Regions from separate parts of the Pseudoduganella sp. R-34 genome, predicted to be linked through region 2. Evidence: riboswitches for the same ligand, from Rfam matches in the RefSeq annotation. Region 2 holds a riboswitch; each other region holds the start of a gene.
The links. A riboswitch is a leader RNA that binds a small molecule or an ion and turns the genes downstream of it on or off. The one in region 2 is predicted to bind cobalamin.
Positions count from the first base shown of each region.

Region 1: another riboswitch for cobalamin. It lies ahead of ACN9MW_RS10245 (TonB-dependent receptor); the one in region 2 lies ahead of ACN9MW_RS01490 (energy-coupling factor ABC transporter permease).
Region 3: another riboswitch for cobalamin. It lies ahead of ACN9MW_RS29330 (cobaltochelatase subunit CobN); the one in region 2 lies ahead of ACN9MW_RS01490 (energy-coupling factor ABC transporter permease).

Region 1 covers NZ_CP184572.1:2,221,402-2,227,126, forward strand. Annotated here, with positions in the region: gene ACN9MW_RS10235 (hypothetical protein) at 1-104, opposite strand, end outside; gene ACN9MW_RS10240 (M1 family metallopeptidase) at 101-2,290, opposite strand; cobalamin riboswitch at 2,375-2,570, shown strand; gene ACN9MW_RS10245 (TonB-dependent receptor) at 2,643-4,586, shown strand; gene ACN9MW_RS10250 (thiol:disulfide interchange protein DsbA/DsbL) at 4,703-5,359, shown strand; gene ACN9MW_RS10255 (hypothetical protein) at 5,363-5,674, shown strand; gene ACN9MW_RS10260 (transcriptional regulator, SarA/Rot family) at 5,705-5,725, opposite strand, start outside.
Region 2 covers NZ_CP184572.1:317,443-323,167, forward strand. Annotated here, with positions in the region: gene ACN9MW_RS01475 (DUF1800 domain-containing protein) at 1-861, opposite strand, end outside; gene ACN9MW_RS01480 (enoyl-CoA hydratase-related protein) at 946-1,728, opposite strand; gene ACN9MW_RS01485 (LysR family transcriptional regulator) at 1,817-2,686, shown strand; cobalamin riboswitch at 2,689-2,893, shown strand; gene ACN9MW_RS01490 (energy-coupling factor ABC transporter permease) at 3,019-3,699, shown strand; gene ACN9MW_RS01495 (energy-coupling factor ABC transporter substrate-binding protein) at 3,696-4,049, shown strand; gene cbiQ (cobalt ECF transporter T component CbiQ) at 4,039-4,773, shown strand; gene ACN9MW_RS01505 (energy-coupling factor ABC transporter ATP-binding protein) at 4,770-5,633, shown strand; gene cobM (precorrin-4 C(11)-methyltransferase) at 5,630-5,725, shown strand, end outside.
Region 3 covers NZ_CP184572.1:6,365,337-6,371,061, reverse strand. Annotated here, with positions in the region: gene ACN9MW_RS29355 (MFS transporter) at 1-131, opposite strand, end outside; gene ACN9MW_RS29350 (hypothetical protein) at 227-1,180, shown strand; gene ACN9MW_RS29345 (YkgJ family cysteine cluster protein) at 1,185-1,445, opposite strand; gene ACN9MW_RS29340 (YkgJ family cysteine cluster protein) at 1,460-1,702, opposite strand; gene ACN9MW_RS29335 (hypothetical protein) at 1,742-2,047, opposite strand; cobalamin riboswitch at 2,198-2,414, shown strand; gene ACN9MW_RS29330 (cobaltochelatase subunit CobN) at 2,455-5,725, shown strand, end outside.

The sequences.
Region 1 (5,725 bases), 1.9 Mb from region 2:
GCCAGCAGGGCTGTCGGCAGCAGCATGGCGATCAGCCAGATCAGCATCAGGCGCCATTGCAGGGCGGCGCGGCCGGCGTGTTTGAGGTTGGTTGTCAGCTTCATACAGTGGCGATGAAAGAGAGCAGGGTCTGGATGATGGCGGCCAGGTCGACGGTCCAGCGGCGCGACGCGCTGCCGTCCTTCTTCAGGGTGCGGCTGTCATCGAGCTTGCTGACGTCGAGCAGGTGTTTGCCCTCAGGGTCGAGCTGGGCGGATACCGCTTTCACGGGCTTGGTCCACTCGTAGGTATGCCAGCGCTGTTCGCCGCCCCAGAACACGGTCTCCTTGCTGCCATCGGCGAAGGTGACCACCAGTGTTTGCGAGACATCGGCGCCGCGCCGGCGCACGGTGACCCGTGTCAGGTAGGGGAACGGGCCAGTGCCCGGCTTGGCTTCCGGGTTGGCCTTTTCCCATGCATCGCGCAGTTGTTCGACGTGCTGGTCGACCTGCTCTTCGCTCAAGTCGGCAAGCTTGCCGCCCTTCATTTGCCGGCCCGGCAGTGGCAGCACCTCTTCGCTGCTGAAGGAGGAAATGCGGTCATCCACGCGAGTGGTGGCGTAGACCTGCTGCGCGAAGACGGTTTCCACCAGCTGGCGCTGGCCGCTGACTTCTGCCAGCGTCTCACGGAAATCAGCCACGCTTGGGTGGCGGAATTTCCAGCGGCGGTAATACTCCTTGAAGGCGCGCTCCATGGTTTCCTTGCCCAGCTGCGCTTCCAGGTCGTGCATGACCAGGGTGGTGCGCGAATACACCGGGCCAATGCCTTGCAGGCGGGTATAGGCATTCTGGCCCAGCGGATCGGAGGGCTCGTCACGCGGCGTGCCCTGGCGTTCGAACTCGAAGCCCTTGATGGTGGGCGCAAATCCGATCGCGCGCAGGAACGGCGTCGTGAGGTAGGCCTTGCGGCCCGTATCGCGCAGCATGCGCTGGTTCCAGTACTCGTTCAGGCCTTCGTCCAGCATCGGCTCTTCGAACTCGTTGCTGGCGAGGATGCCGTAGAAGTAGCCATGGCCGAATTCGTGAATGGTGACGAAATCCAGCGCCGCCGATGCGAACGTGCCCGGCTTCAGGCCGGCAAAGTTGTCGACAGTGAAGAAGGTGGGGTACTCCATGCCGCCCGCTTCGCTGGCGTTATGCGGAGGAATGACCACAGTCACGGTTTTGTACGGATAGGGGCCGAGGGTCTTCGAGAAGTAGTCCAGCGAATCCTTGGTGGCCTGCAAGGCAGGCGCCGCGTTGGATGCGAATTCCGGCGGATAAAGCACGGTGATCTTCACTTGCGGGCTGCCGGGCCCGGTCCAGGTGCCGGTCAGCGGTGCCGCAGTGCGCTTGTCGGCGGTCCACGCGAAATCGTGCACGTCGCCCTGCACGAAATGGTGGGTCAGCTTGCCGTCCTTTTCCTGCGGGGCGCCCTGCAGTTCGCCGGTGGCTCCCACGGTATATTCCCTGGGGACGGTGAGCTTGACGTCATAGCTGCCAAAGTCCGCGTAATACTCGGATTCCGCGTGGTATTCATGCGCGTTCCAGCGCACCGCGGTGGCGCCCCGTTCGCCCGGCAGTTCCAGCACGGCGATCTTGGGGAACCATTGCGCCACCAGGTGGAAGCTGTCGAAGTAGCCGCTGCGCGCCATCACGCGCGGAAGCTGGTCGAAAAAGGCGATATCGAGCGTGGTGCTGGCGCCCGCTGCGACAGCCTGCGGCAGGTCAAGGCGCACCACGGTCTGGTCGGCCGCCGGGCCGCCGTCGGGATGCACGAAAGTCCACGGCACCTTGGCGCCGCCTTGCTGCACGCTGCGCAATTCCGTGTAGCCCCATTCTCCATCTTTGCTCAGGGCGCTGTTGCGAATGCCGCTGCCGGTTTTGCGCTCCTCGGTGTGGAAGGTGCTGTAGCCGTTCTGGAAGGCATTCAGGTACAGGTGCAGGTAGACGCTGCGCACCGGTTCGGCGCTGCGGTTGCGCCAGGTCAGGCGCTGCTTGCCGTCGATGGTGTGCTTGACCGGGTCCAGGCTGGCTTCGATCTGGTAGTCCACCACGCGGTCGGACAACGTGGCCTCCTGGCCGGTGCGGATGCCGCCCCAGGCGCCGGGAGCGCTGGGCTGCATGACGGCGGCCGCCTTGGCTGGCGCCAGTGCGATGCCGCTACCGGCTTCCGGCACGGTGGCGGACGTCGCGCCACCGGCCCACAGGCTGGCCTGGACCGCGACCCCGCCCAACAGGGCGGCCGCGGCCAAAAGGTGAGTGATGCGCATAAGACTCCATTAGGTTTTTTGCAACACCAAAATATAGCCCGGGTGGCGGCCGATTGCCAAACTTTTATGCCAACTTTAACCGGCGTATAATGGCGGCGCCTTGGTGCCCGCCTCCTGTTCATGGAGGCAGTTAAACGGGAAACGCAATGTGCTGCCCCCGCAACGGTACGCAAGCGCCGTCATTGAGACGGCAGGCCGCGCCAATTAGCCACTGCTGCTGCAGGAAGGTGGCCCGGTCAGTCTTGCCAGCCCGGATACCGGCCAGGGAGGTGGAAGCGCGCCCGCGCAGGGTTCGTCTTCTGTGGATTCCGGCTGCGGGGACGCAGGCGGATACTCTTTCTACTGATTTGCCATGACCTTCATCACTTCGCGCTGCGCCGTTGCCGCAGCGGTTGCCCTGTGCTTTGCCGCAGCGGCCCAAGCCCAATCGAACACCGTTGTCGTTTCCGGTTCCCGCTTCGCCAGCGATCCGTCGCTGCTGCCGATCGGCGCCACCACCATCACCGCGGCCGACATCCGCCGCGCCGGCGTGTCCGACGTCAACCAGGCGATCCGCAAGATCGGCGGCGTGTACGGCCGCCAGAGCCTGACCGGCAGCCCCGACTTCGGCCTCGACCTGCGCGGCTTCGGCACCAACAGCGACCAGAACGTGGTGATTGTGCTGGATGGCGTGCGCCTGAACGAAAACGAGCTGTCCAGCGCAACCCTGTCCACCATTCCGATCGACATGGTGGAGCGCATCGACATCATGCGCGGCGGCGCCAGCGTGCTGTATGGCGAAGGCGCCACCGGCGGCGTGATCCAGATCACCACCAAGCGCCCGCAAGCCGGCGAGCGCAGCGGCAATATGTTCACTGAGCTGGGCCAGTTTGACAGCGGCGAGGTGCGCGCCAGCGTGGCACAGGGCTTCGACGGCTTTGCCTTCGACGCGTCGGCCGGCCACCAGCGCTCCGACAACTACCGCGACAACAATGAATTCAAGCAGTCGCGCCTTGACGGCGGCGTGAAATTCAGCACCGGCGTGGGCAGCTTCTCGCTGCGTGCCGACATCGCGCGACAGGACCAGCGCTTCGCCGGCAGCCTGACGGAAGCGCAATTCAACGCCAATCCGCGCCAGACCCTGACCCCGAACGATTTCGGCAAGCTCGATAGCGACCGATATACCGCCGCCTGGGAGCACATGGTAGGCGCCTTCGACCTGGCTGCGGAGCTGTCGCATCGCAAGAAGGAAGCGGAAGCCACTTATTTCAGTCCATGGGGCGTTTCCAGCTCCGCCTACGACACGAAGCAGACCCAGTTCTCGCCGCGCGTGCGCCACCTTGGCCAGTTCGACGGCATGCTGAATGAACTGGTCGCCGGCTTTGACTTCGGCCGCTGGAACCGCGTCACCACCGCGTCCTTCTCCGCCGCCGACGCCAGCCAGCGCAGCAAGGCTTTCTACCTGCGCGACGAAATGAAGTTCTCCGGCCCGCAGCAATTCCGCCTGGCCGCCGGCGTGCGCCGCGAACTGTTCGACAAGGATTCGATCGATCCAGTGCCATTCACCACCGCCACCTACAGCGTGAAGCAAGCCAACAACGCCTGGGAAGTGCAGGGCAGCATGCTTGCCGCGCCGGGCCTGACAGCGTGGGCCAAGATTGGCCAGAGCTACCGCGTCGCCAACTCCGACGAGAACGGCTTCACTCCGCAGGCCAACAAGCCGCTGGAAACCCAGACTTCGCACGATGCTGAAATCGGCCTTGGTTATGCGCAGGGCGCCGCCAAGCTTGACGCGCGCATTTTCCGCCACAACCTGGACAACGAGATCTATTACGACCCGACCGCAGGCATGTTCGGCGCCAACACCAACCTGGCGCCAACCCAGCGCAAGGGCTTCGAGCTCGATGGCAGCTACCGCTTCGCGCCGGAATGGCAGGTGCAGGGCCACTTCCAGCAGGTGGATGCCGAGTTCCGCTCCGGTCCGAACGCCGGCCGCGAACTGGCGCTGGTGCCGAAGAACATCCTGACCGTGCGCCTGGCCTGGCTGCCGTCCGACGGCCAGAGCGCCGACATCGGCGTGCAGCGCGTCGGCAAACAGCGCTACGGCAGCGATTTCGACAACAGCTGCGACGCCCGCATGCCGGCGTACACCGTGGTCGATGGCCGCTACGCGCGCAAGTTCGGCCAATGGGAACTGGCTGTGACCGCGCTGAACATGTTCGACAAGGAGCATTTCAGCCAAGCCTTCAGCTGCCGCGCAGGCATCTACCCGAACAGTGGCCGTCAACTGAAAGTATCGGCACGCTACGACTTTTAAGCGCTTAAAACAGGCTTAAAAATGCCCCGTTGGCGCCTTTTTGGCCCACGGGGCTGATCACGGCGCGCAAAAAATGGTAATCTCGCGGCGTTTACCATTTACCTGTAAGGATGACCATGCGTTTGCTGCGACTGCTGCTTGCTTCTGCCGCCCTGATGTTCACCGCTGCCGGCGCCTATGCCGCCGAGCCGAAACAAGGCGTTGACTATACGGTTCTCGACACCCCGGTGCGCACCGAAGCCCAGGGTAAAAAGGTCGAGGTGGTCGAGTTCTTCATGTTCACTTGCCCGCACTGCAATGCGCTCGAACCGCGCATGTCGGCCTGGGTCAAGCAGAACGCCGACAAGATCCACTTCCGCCGCATCCACTTTGCCCGCGGTGAAAAAGACGTGCTGGCACGCGCCTACGTCACCCTGGAAACCATGGGCACGCTGGAACCAGCCAGCCAGAAGCTGTTTGACGCCATCCACAAAGAGCACAAGCGCCTGATGCGCGAGGACGACGTGACCGCCGTGGTGGTAAGCGCCGGCGTCGACAAGGCCAAGTACGAAAGCGTCTACAAATCCTTCAGCGTCGAGTCTAAAATGAAGCGCATGGAGACCATCATCGCCCAGTACAAGGTGGACAGTGCGCCAACCCTGGTGATCGATGGCCGTTACGTGACTTCCCCATCAATGGCCGGTCGTCCAGGCCAGCCGGAAGACCAGTCCCAGGCAGCCGCCCTGGCAGTTGCGGACTACCTGGTAGCCAAGGCTGCAGCGACCAAGAAGTAAGACATGGATCAACGTGAAGAAGGCGTGATGCGTGCGTTCCGGGAGTCGGCCCCTGATGAGGCCGGCCTGGTGCAGCGCACCTGGGTCAACCATTTTGCCTGGACGCTGGTGGTCCTGTTGTCCGGGCTGGTGTTCTGGCTCGTGGTGGCCGTGGTGAATGCCGAAAACCAGCGCAATGCGCTGGCCAATATGCAATGCCGCGACCGCGTCTTCAAGGAAGAGATCGACCGCCAGTGCATGCTGAGCGTGCAGTCACGCGAGCACTGGTGGCAGCACCTGGTCTACGCAATGAAGCACACCAAGCCCCAGAAATAAAAAAAATGGGGACGTACCCCATTTTTTTAATCAGGCTGTGACGTCGAGGTT
Region 2 (5,725 bases):
GATTTTTTCGCCAGGCTCGTATTTGGTTCCAACCTGGGTCATCGGGCGCTTGCGGTAATCCGGCGTGTCGCTGGTACCGCCGGCGAGGTCGGAGTCCCAGCCGGTGAATACACGGGCCAGGCCGGAAATGTCGGCTTGGGTATAGGTTTCCTGCTCGGTCGCCGTGCCGTCCGGGTTCAGCTTCAGCAGGCCGATGGTGAAGAGCTGCAGGATCTCGCGGGCGTAGTTCTCGTCCGGCATGGAGCCGGTTTTCGGATTGGCCTTGGCGTTGCCGCGATAGGTCAGGTATTCGCCCATCGAGGTCGACAGCGTGACCTGCTGCAGCAAGGTGCGGTAGTTGCCGAAGGCATTGGCCTCCAAATTGTCCATGTAGGCGGCGCCGGTGAAGGCACGCCAGGCACCGGTGAAGCCATCCAGGGAGGCGACGACGATTTCGGACAAGGCCAGCGTCACGCGCTGGCGCAGGGTATCGGGGGACGTGATCAGCTTGACCCACAGTGCCGCGTCGATGCCGGCCTGGGTGTTCTTGTTTTCGATGGCGTTGAAGCCCTTCGCCATCAGCCAATCCCAACGCGATTGCGAAGTGGGCATCGCCATCTGCTCGTCCAGCCACTTGCTATAGCCGAGCGCTTGGACCCGAGTCATCTGATCATGCGTTGCGCCCATGGAGGCCTGGGCGAGGAAACGTGCGGCCTGGGCGCCTGCAATCGATTCGACCTGGGGTGGCACCGGCGAGGTCGTACCTCCGTCGCTGCCCTTGCTTTCGCTCCCCCCGCCTCCGCACGCTGTCAGCAAGGTTGCCGCGGCCAGGGTCGCAGAGAGCTTTAGCGAGCTCTCATTATTCTCGATTGTATCGTCCATTGTTGCCCCTCGGAAATTTCCTTAAGGGGGCAGTATAGCTAGAAATGGATGAGCAAAACCTATCGTGCGCAGGTTTTGTGGGTTTTATTCAACCCTTTGTCGAATGTAGTCGGGAGCGACTTTTTTAACGAAAGCATCTGTGCCGATGCGGAAGTTTTCCGTTGCCGCGACGAGCCCGAAATAGTCGGCGCCCAAGCCTGCGGATTCTTCCAGCGTCATGTTCAAGCCACGGTGCAGGGCCTCCCATGTCAGGCGCACTGCGTCCGGGGACTGGTCGAGGATCTCGTACAGGATGGCGCGCGCTGCATCCATCACCGCGTCGGGACTGGCCACCTGCTGCACAAGGCCGATTCGCAGGGCTTCTTCAGCATCGATGATGCGGCCGCGCAGCAGCATTTCCGCTGCGCGGCCTTTCCCCACCAGGCGCGCAAGGCGGGTAGTGCCGCCAAAGCCAGCAACAGCGCCGATGCGCACTTCAGGATGACCGAGTTTTGCATGGCTGGCTGCGATGCGGATCATGCATGCTTCGGCAAGTTCCAGCCCGCCGCCCAAGGCGTGTCCGTTCAGGGCCGCCACCACGACCTTGCCAAGATTCTCGATGCGGTGCGTGATGTGGACCGCAAGCCTTGCGAATTCGCGTACTTCCAGCGGGGTAGCCTGGCTCAGGTACTTGATGTCGGCGCCGGCGGAGAAGGCTTTGGAGCCGGTGCCGGTAAGTATCACGGCGCCGGCTGCGGAACTGGCGGCCGCCATGTCCAGCATTTCTTCCAGTCGCTGCAAGGTCGGCAGGTCGAGCGCATTCAGCGCATCGGGGCGATTCAATGCAATGACGGCGATGCCGGCGGATTCTCCATACAGGACAGTCATGGCTTGGCTCCGGGAGTTGAAATTAAGGTTAGTATAGGTTTCCAGAATTGGACATAGTTTTGTGAGTTCAGAAAACAGTTTTCCGAAAATGAAAAACCTTGCCTTCGACTGGAATGAGCTGAAGTTCTTTCTCGCGGTTGCACGAAGCGGCGGCCTTAGCGGCGCTGCTGCGGTACTGGGCACCAGCGCATCCACGGTCTCGCGCCACGTTGACGCGCTGGAGCGCCGCACTGGCCGAAAGCTGTTCTTGCGCCAGCAAAGCGGCTATGCGCTGACCGATGACGGCAGTGAACTGCTGGCGCACGCCGGGCAGGTGGAGCAGGCCATGGCTGCCGCTGCTGCGCCGGGCGATGCGCAGCGCGCAGTGTCCGGCGTGGTGCGGCTGGCGACTACTGAAATGCTGGCGCAATTCCTGGTCGCGCCCAGGCTGGCGGCATTGCGAACGCTGCATCCGGCGCTAAGGGTGGAGCTCGATATCGCCATGGCTGCGGTCAACCTGTCGCGGCGCGAAGCCGACCTGGCGCTGCGCATGGCCGCTCCGGACGATGGAGCAGGCGACTACATCGCAAGGCGTATCGGCAAGGTCGATTTCGCCCTTTACCGCGCAGCCGCTGTTTCGCATGACAGCGGTGACTACATAAGCTGGGACGGCGCCTGGGATGGCCTGCCGATGGCAGCCGCACTGCGCACTGCATTCGACGGCAAACCGCCAGTCCTGGCGTGCAACAGCCTGCCCACGCAGATCGCCGCCGCCCGCTCCGGCGTGGGCGCCGCCATGCTGCCATGTTTCATCGGTGATGCAGAGCCGGCGCTCCAGCGAATGGGGCGACTGGCCACGCCAGTATCGCGCGACCTGTGGCTGGTCTATCACCGCGACCTGAAAGCGAGCCTGCGCGTACAGGCAATGGCAGCCTTCCTGACCGAGATCACAGGCGTTTGCCACGCAAGAGACCTTTAATGTACTATTCGGCAATTGGGTGCGCGCGTCCTGTCCTGGATGCGCGTTAAACGGGAAACCGGTGACGCTGCCATGTGCGGCCACTCCGGTGCAGCCCCCGCTGCTGTAAGCCTGACGAATCCGGAAATACGCCACTGCGCAACGCGCGGGAAGGCCCGGACGAGGATGAAGGCGAGCCAGAATACCGGCCCGATACTGCCAGCACTGTTCTCCGGGGTGAAGGGAAGCCGCTGTCGACCGGCTTCCTGCGTCTTGCCCGCCTGCCCCCTGTCGACCGTCTCCCGATTCTCCCATGAAGGTGCTCCCATAGACCATTCGACGGGAGGTTTCGAATGCACATCATGGAAGGTTTCCTGCCGCCCGCGCATGCGCTTGGCTGGGCAGCCGTATCCGCTCCTTTCCTGGCCTGGGGCCTGCGCAGCATGGCGCGCGGCTTGCAGGCGCACCCCGAGCGGCGCATGCTGCTTGGCGTTGCTTCGGCCTTCGCTTTCCTCCTGTCTGCGCTGAAGCTGCCGTCCGTGACGGGAAGCTGTTCGCATCCGACCGGCGTCGGGCTTGGCGCGCTGCTGTTCGGTCCTGCGGCGATGGTGCCGGTCGGCTTTGTCGTGCTGCTGTTCCAGGCCTTGCTGCTGGCCCACGGCGGCTTGACCACGCTGGGCGCGAACGTGTTCTCCATGGCGATCGTCGGGCCCTTCGTTTCCTATGGCGTATTCCGCTCCACGGCGGCCCTCGGGCTATCGCGCGCGGTCGCGGTGTTCGCGGCCGCCTGTATCGGCGACCTGGCAACTTACCTGACCACTTCTGCACAGCTGGCCTGGGCCTTTCCTGATCAGATCGGTGGTATCAGCGCTTCGTTCGCCAAGTTCGCCGGTATCTTCGCGTTGACACAACTGCCGATCGCCATCAGCGAAGGCTTGCTGACCGTACTGGTGGTGAATGCGATGGCGCGCTTCAATGCGCACGAGCTGCGCCTGCTGCCGGTGATGGCGCATGTGAAGGAGAAGTCGGCATGAAGGCGCGTACTGGCTTGATCTGGGCGGCCATCATCCTGTTGACCGTTTTGCCGCTGTGGTTTGCAGACATGCCGCCGGCGGAGCCGGGCGGCGCGGCGCCAGCAGCATTCAGCGGAGCGGATTCGCGTGCGCAACAGGCGATTGGCATCATCGCACCACACTACAAACCCTGGTTTGCACCGCTGTTCGAACCGCCGAGCGGAGAGATCGCGTCGCTGCTGTTCGCGCTGCAAGCTGCGATCGGCGCGGGCGTGATCGGTTTCTGGCTCGGCACATCGATGGCGCGCGAGCGCGAACAACGTTGCGCACAGGGGGATTCGGTGCCGGAGCAGGATTCCCATGCGGATTGACGCCGCAGCCTACGCCTCGCGCTGGCAGGCCGTCGCTCCAGGCGCGAAGGGCCTGTTCGCGCTGGCCGGCATCGCTGCCGCCTGGCTCGCCCGCAGCCTTGACACGCTGGCCGTGCTCGCGCTGCTCTCCATGCTCGCCACGCTGGCCGGGGCGCGCGTGCCGATCCGGACCTACTTTGCCGTAGCGGTAGCGCCGGTCGGCTTCCTTTTGCTGTCCTGCCTGACAATGCTGGTCACGCCTGACGGCGGGGGCGGCTGGCGGTGGGCGCCTGGGCTCTCGCCGGCAGTCGGGTACATTGCCCTGCGCTCGATCGCCGCGCTGGCCGCCGTACTCGGGCTGGTGCTGACCACGCCGATGCCGGACCTGTTGATGTTGCTGCGCCGCCTGCGCGTACCCGAACTGCTGCTGGACCTGATGGCGCTGTGCTACCGCATGCTGTTCGTGCTGCGCCAGGCATGGGACGAAGGCAGTACCGCGCAAGCTGCGCGCCTGGGACATGGCGGCTGGCGCCAACACTGGCGGTCGATAGGGTTGCTGACGGGCCAGATGGCACTACAGGTATGGCAGCGCGCGTCGGCACTGCAAATGGCGGCCGATGCGCGCGCCTTCGAGGGCAGCCTGCGCCACTTGCCGGCTTCCTTCCCGCATGCGCGACGCCAGCTTGCCCTATCCTTGCTGGCGAGCGTGCTGCTGCTGGCATTTTCCCTGCGTGACAGGCTATGACGCCTTTGATCGAACTCGAAGCAGTGGAGCACGCGTTTGCCGACGGCAGCCCAGGCCTGCGCGGCTGCACGTTGTCGCTTGGCCGCGGACGCCGTCACGCGCTGCTCGGCGCGAACGGCGCCGGCAAGACCACGCTCCTGCTGCACCTGAACGCTTTGCTGCGCCCCACCGTGGGCCGCTTGCGCTGGCACGGCAACGAGTACGACTACAGCCGCAGTGGGCTGGCCTCGTTGCGCAGCCGGGTCGGCCTTGTGTTCCAGAATCCTGACCGCCAGCTAATCTCGGCACTGGTCGAGGAGGATGTGGCGTTTGGGCCGCTGAACCTCGGCCTCGACGACGCCACGGTACGCACTCGCGCCGCGGATGCGCTCGATGCCGTAGGCCTGGCCGGCTTTGCGCGCCGTCCCGTGCACCACCTGAGCTTCGGCCAGAAGAAGCGCGTCTGCATTGCCGGCGTGCTGGCCATGCAGCCCGAAGTCCTGCTGCTGGACGAACCGATGGCGGGCCTGGACTCGCCGATGCAGATGGAACTCGAGACATTGCTGGACCGCCTCGCCGCGCGCGGCGTGACGATCGTCCTATCCACCCACGACGTCGACTTTGCCTATCGCTGGGCCGACGACATCCACATGATGGCTGCTGGCCGCTGCATTGCATCGGTTCCCGCCCAGGAGCTGGCCTCGCGCCAGGAGGCGCTACGCGCAGCCGGCCAACGCTTGCCCCAGGCATTGGCATTACATGCCGAGCTGGCCAAACGCGGCTTGCTTCCCGCCGGCGCCGCACCGCGAAGCGTGGAGGCCGTGCTGACCGCACTGCGCGCGCAGCCTGTCGACGAACACCAAGGAGAAATACTGATATGACAGCTGGCAAAGTCTGGTTTGTCGGCGCCGGTCCCGGCGGCCCCGAACTGATCACCGTCAAGGGACAAAAGCTGCTGGCACAAGCTGGCGCC
Region 3 (5,725 bases), 750 kb from region 2:
GGACCTTCCGCCAGTTGCAGGCGCTCCTTCGCGTACGGCACCAGCGGCGCCCAGGCAGACATGGCAAGGCCCGCAGTCAGGAAAGCCAGGCGGGTGGACAGGCGGTGGCGGTGGTCGATGGTTTGGTTCATGGCTGAAGATTCTAGCATGGAACCGTTTCCATTATGGTCCTTGAGCGTTGGCAGTCGATTATGATGTGCACTGCTCTTATCGCAAGGAACGAGGTATGGATCGGTTTCTGTGGACGCGTGGGAACGGGATTGACACGCTGGCCTTAGGCCGCTTGCGGGCGCATTTTCCAAAGCCGGCCGCTCCGATGGGCGAGGCCTGGTTCATGGGGGCCGAAAGGCGAATGTTCAGTGACTTGCTGGGAAACCTGGACGAGATTGCAGTGCGCGAACTGCAGGAATGTTTTGCTGAAATCGCCAGCGGTACCCGGTCATTCGGTCCGATGGAGGAATGGAAAACCTGGTACCACTACCTGCTTGCGGCGCTCCTGCCGCGCAGCCATGAGGCATGTTTTTCCTACCTGCTGGAATCGTTGATGACTGGGTTTATGGCCATTTACCCGAACGGCGTCTCTCGGGAGCCATACGAAGGCTTTCGGGAAGATGTGCTGCTAACCCTGGGACGGTGCATGATGGATGGCATGTGCTGGAACGGCACCGACATCGCTATCGGGAATATTCTGCGTCAATCAAACGACAACCCGAACCGTGTCTGGCTCTGGTGGGATGCCAGTGGAGATTTCTCCGCTTCGATGTTCTTCTGCCTGAAATATCTGCCTGAGTCTTTAGTCGAGCCTTGGCTGCGTTCCGTGTTCGATATCCCCTCACCGCACTGGCGCGCGCAGGTCGTCGTCTGGCTGGTTGGTGCGCATGGGATCCTGAACGACACAATGCGGTGGCCATCTGAATTTTCGCTGGAAGCCCGACCATACATCGGTTGGGAATGGAGTCATTGTCTCGAGGCCAGGCTGACGGTTGTAGACGACAGCGGCGCGCCGCCGGTAGCGGCGCTTGTCCCTGAGGCTGCCCGAACGGCAACGCTGGACGTGGTTCGATCGTACTTCAGCGAAGATCGATTCCTGGAATGGGTCACTTGCATTGCGACTGTTCCATATCTGGAAGCGGAACTGGCTGAAATTCCTTCGACATTCGCAACGCTCTACGTTCGCTAGCGGCTCACGGACAGGTTTCGCGTTCCAGCACCGCGAGCCACGTCATCGCCTGTTCCCGACTCTCGCCGCACATTTCGGCCGAAGGCTGCAGGCCGCCGCAGAAGGCCGGGCGTTCCGGCTTGCCGAAGATCTTGCAACGGTTATCGTCGCCCAATTGGACGCAGCGCACCCCGGCCGGTTTGCCGTTCGGCATTCCGGGAATCGGGGACGTAATCGAGGGCGCCGTGCAGCAGGCGCCACAGGCTGGGCGGCATTGGAAACTCATGGTGGGCCAGTATTTTACAGCTTCGGCCAACCCAGCCAGCGCATGGCCTGCTCGCGCGACTCACCGCACACTGCTTCGTCGGCCCTGAATTCCACGCACACGAGGGGGCGTTCGGGCAAGCCATACAGCTTGCAGCGCATGTGTGAATCGAGCTGGATGCAGGGCACGCCTGCCGGTTTGCCTTCAGGCATGCCGGGAATCGGGCTGGAGATCGCGGGCGCCGTACAGCAGGCGCCGCATTGTGGACGGCACGGGATCGGGGTGCGGTTCACAGCCGTGCGGGCGGCTTTGCCTTGCTAATGGATAACGTGGTGCGTGCGGCCGCCGAAGGCCTTGAGGGCGTCGGACAGCGACACTTCAATCTGTCCCAGGTGGGCGTCAGCCAGCACCCAGGGCTCGCCGTCCGCGGCATGGCGCTTGGCCACTTCACGTTCGACCATGGCCGCCATGCGCTCATGCAGCACTTGCTGGTAGCGCGGCGAATCCGGATTCCCAGCCTGGGCACGGGCATACATATCGGCCCCTTCCCAGAGTTCCTGGATGCGCTCATCCGCAAGTCCGGAGGCGGCTGCCAGGACTTGTAATGTTGTCTTGTTATGCATTTTTACTCTCCCAGACACGTTCTTTGACGCGTACTTAGCAGTAAATACCTAATTCTCACGAATTACCAATCATTTCTAAGAAGTGGATCTTTATAACAACAGTCGTTGCTCTTCTGGCTAGATTGTTGGCCAAGTGCAGTCTGTTAGAATGACGCACGTTATGTGATTGGTGCCTTCCTGCAAGCCTGCCGGGAGGTGAAACGGGAAGCCGGTGCCGCGCGGGATAGCCATCTTGCGCCAGTCCGGCGCAGCCCCCGCTGCTGTAAGCCGGACGAAGCTGACCAACGCCACTGTGCATCGCACGGGAAGGCCAGGCCAGCGGAGGAAGAAGGCGAGCCAGAAGACCGGCCGGTCACTTTTGATTGTGCGAAGCCCGGGGTGTGGTTTTGCGTGCTCGGAATCCTGCTGTGCCTACCACTACCTTTGCCCGGACCATTGTGGTCCTGCTATGTGCGTTCGCTTGCGCGCGTGCCAACGCCGCCGTGCTGTTTGCCATCGTGACCGAACGCGCTGCGCCTGTCGCCATCGAGGCGGCCCATCGCCACCTGGCCGGCCATCCCCAGGACCGTATCGTGTTGCGCACGCCCGCGCAATGGATGGCGGCCGACGACAAGCAAGCCGCCCAGTGGCTGGCGCAGGCGGACAGCATCCTGGCCGTATCGCTGTTCGGCGACCCGGCCCGGCGCCTGAAGGAATTCTTGCCGCGCCATGCCCGCCCGCAGGCCAGCGTGCTGGCCATGAATGGCGAGGCCACGCTTAGCCTGCTGTCGCGCGGACGGCAGGGCAGCTTGCAGGGCTTTTCGCCTGAAACGCTGCGCCAGCTCTCGACCGAGCAGCCGCCGGAAGCGGCACTGCAGGCAGCCAGGGCGCGACCGGCGGCAGGCCAGTGGCTGGCTGCGCGCCAGGTCTGGCAGGCCGGTGGCCGCGACAACACGGCAGCGCTGCTTGCGCACCTGCTCGACCCCTCGCGCGCCCTGGCCGAGCCGCAGCCGGAACCGACGCTGCGCCTGCGCGCCGGCCAGCGCGAACTGCACGACGCGGCGGCATGGGGCAGGGCGGCGCAGCTAGGCCTGCAGGCGCGTCCTACCGTGGTAGTGCTGGACCTGTCGAACATGGATGGCACGGTGCCCGATGCCGTCTGCAAGCAAGTCGAACGCATTGGCCAGCAATGCGTGCAGGTGCTGCCGCGCTGGGGCGGCGCCTCGCGCGAGGCGCTTGAGCGCTTGCCGGAACTGATTGCGCCTGCCGTGCCGGCCGCCATGGTGGTGCTGCAGGACTTTGTGGTGGGCGCCGCCGAAGGGCGCGAAGCCGTCAGCGAGGCATTCAAGAAGCTCGATATCCCGCTGTTCAAGGCGATCCGGCTGTCCGACCGCACCGCCATGCAATGGCGCTTGTCGCCGGACGGCTTGCCGCCTGATTCGGTGCAGTACCGCGTGGCGCTACCCGAGCTGCAGGGCATCGGCCAGCCCATCGTGGTGGCGGCACTGGGCGAGCCGCAGCGCGACAAGCTGACCGGCATCGAGAATCGCCCGCCGGTAGTACTGGCGGCGGAAGCGGAGCGCCTGGCTGCGCGCGTCGAGCGCTGGCTGGCCTTGCGCGCCAAATCCAACCGCGACAAGCGCGTGGCGCTGGTGTACTACAATCACCCGCCGGGCCGCCAGAACATCGGCGCCGACAACCTTGATGTGCCGGCTTCGCTGTTCGACATGCTGCACGCCCTGAAGGACGCCGGCTACACGGTCGGCGAATTGCCGGCCACGCCGGAAGCGCTGCTTGACCGCATCATGGCGCACGGCGTCAACCTGCCTGAGGACCGCGGCGCCTTGCGTGAACTGGCGGGCTCCGTGAACAGCGTCAGCGCCGCCGATTATGCGAAGTGGTTCGCGACGCTGTCGCCGCGCGTGCAGGGAGAAATGACCAGCGGCCTGCTGGGCCGCTTGCACGCCGACGTGCTGGAAGCGGAAGCTGCCGGCGAATGGGCACTCGGCCGCAAGCAGGCGGAAGTCGTGATCAAGGAACTGCAGCACCTGGTGGAGGGCGCCGATCATCCGCAGCGCGAGGCGGCGATCCGCGACCTGGCTGCGCTGTCCGATGGCTATGCGGGCTGCCTGCAGGCGAAGGCGCCGCGCCGCTGCGCTGCGCTGGAGCCGCTGCGACGCCGGGTCGCGTCCTACGGCATCGAGGGCTTGAAGGGCTGGGGGCCTGCACCGGGCAAGATCATGGTCGACAGCGGCAAGCTGCTGGTGCCGGGCATCCAGTTCGGCAACGTGTTCATCGGACCACAGCCGCCGCGCGGCTGGGAAGTGGACGAAGAGCTGCTGCATGCGAATACCAGCGTGCCGCCCCCGCACCAGTACCTGGCCTTCTACCACTGGCTGCGCGACCGCTTCAAGGCCGATGCGCTGGTGCATATCGGCCGCCACTCGACCTATGAGTTCTTGCCGGGGAAGGCGGTCGGACTTTCGGCCGACGACTTTCCCAGCCTGATCGCGGGCGACCTGCCCGGCATCTATCCCTATATCGTGGACGGCGTCGGCGAAGGCACGCAGGCCAAGCGGCGCGGCCTGGCGGTGATGGTTGACCACCTGACGCCGCCGCTGGCGTCCACGCCGCTGTACGACGAACTGCTGTCGCTGCGCCAGATTGTGGAGAGCTACGAGGCAGCCAGCTCCGACACGCTGAAGGCCAAGGCGGCGCAGCTGATGCGCGAGCGCGTTGTGGCCCTGAACCTGAAGGCGGAACTGGAAGCGTCGATGGCCGACGTGCTGGCCGTGCGCGGCATCGGCTTCGACGCGGCCGACGACGACCTGCTGGCGCACGAAGTGGGCCACTACCTGACAAAGCTGCAGGAAAAGTTCATGCCGCACGGCCTGCACATCTTCGGGCGTCCGTGGAAGCGGGACTCCATCGACCTGATGCTGGAATCGATGAAGAAGGGCGGCATCGACGATCCTGAGGTTGCGCGCAAGCTGGCTGCGTCGCCGCTCAATGAAATGCGCGCGCTGCTGGCGGGCCTGGATGGCCGCTTCATCGAACCGGGCAAGGGCAACGATCCCCTGCGCTCGCCGGAAGCGCTGCCGACCGGCCGCAATTTCCATGCGGTCGATGGCGATATCCTGCCGACCAGAATCGGCTACCAGATGGGCTCCAGCCTGGCGGCCAAGGCTGCGGCGCGTGAGCATTCCGATGCGGGCAGCGAAGGCATCCTGCTGTGGGCATCCGATGCGGTGCGCGATGAAGGCGTGATGGTGGCGTTCGCGCTGGCGATGATGGGCGCCGAGCCGGTATGGAATGCGCGCGGCATCGTCAACGATGTGCGGCTGGTGCCGGGCGCAGTGCGGCGCGATGCGCTGGTGACCACGTCCGGCCTGTTTCGCGACCTGTACCCGAACCTGATTCGCCTGATCGACCGCGCCGGTCGAATGTCATTGGCCGCCTCCGCTGCGGGCATCGCCGAGCAGGAGCCTGCATTGCGCGAGGCACTGGAGGCTGCGCTGGCGCCGCTGGGCAGCAGCGCAGGCGCCGGCAGCGGCAGCACCGGCGCCAGTGCCAGCGCTGCATGGGGCCGCGAGCCGACAGCGAACAACCGCGTGGCGCGTGAATGGCTGGTGCGCGTGCGCGCGCTGCAAGCGGGCGGCATGCCGCTGGCCGATGCCGGCCGCGCCGCCGCCCAGCGCA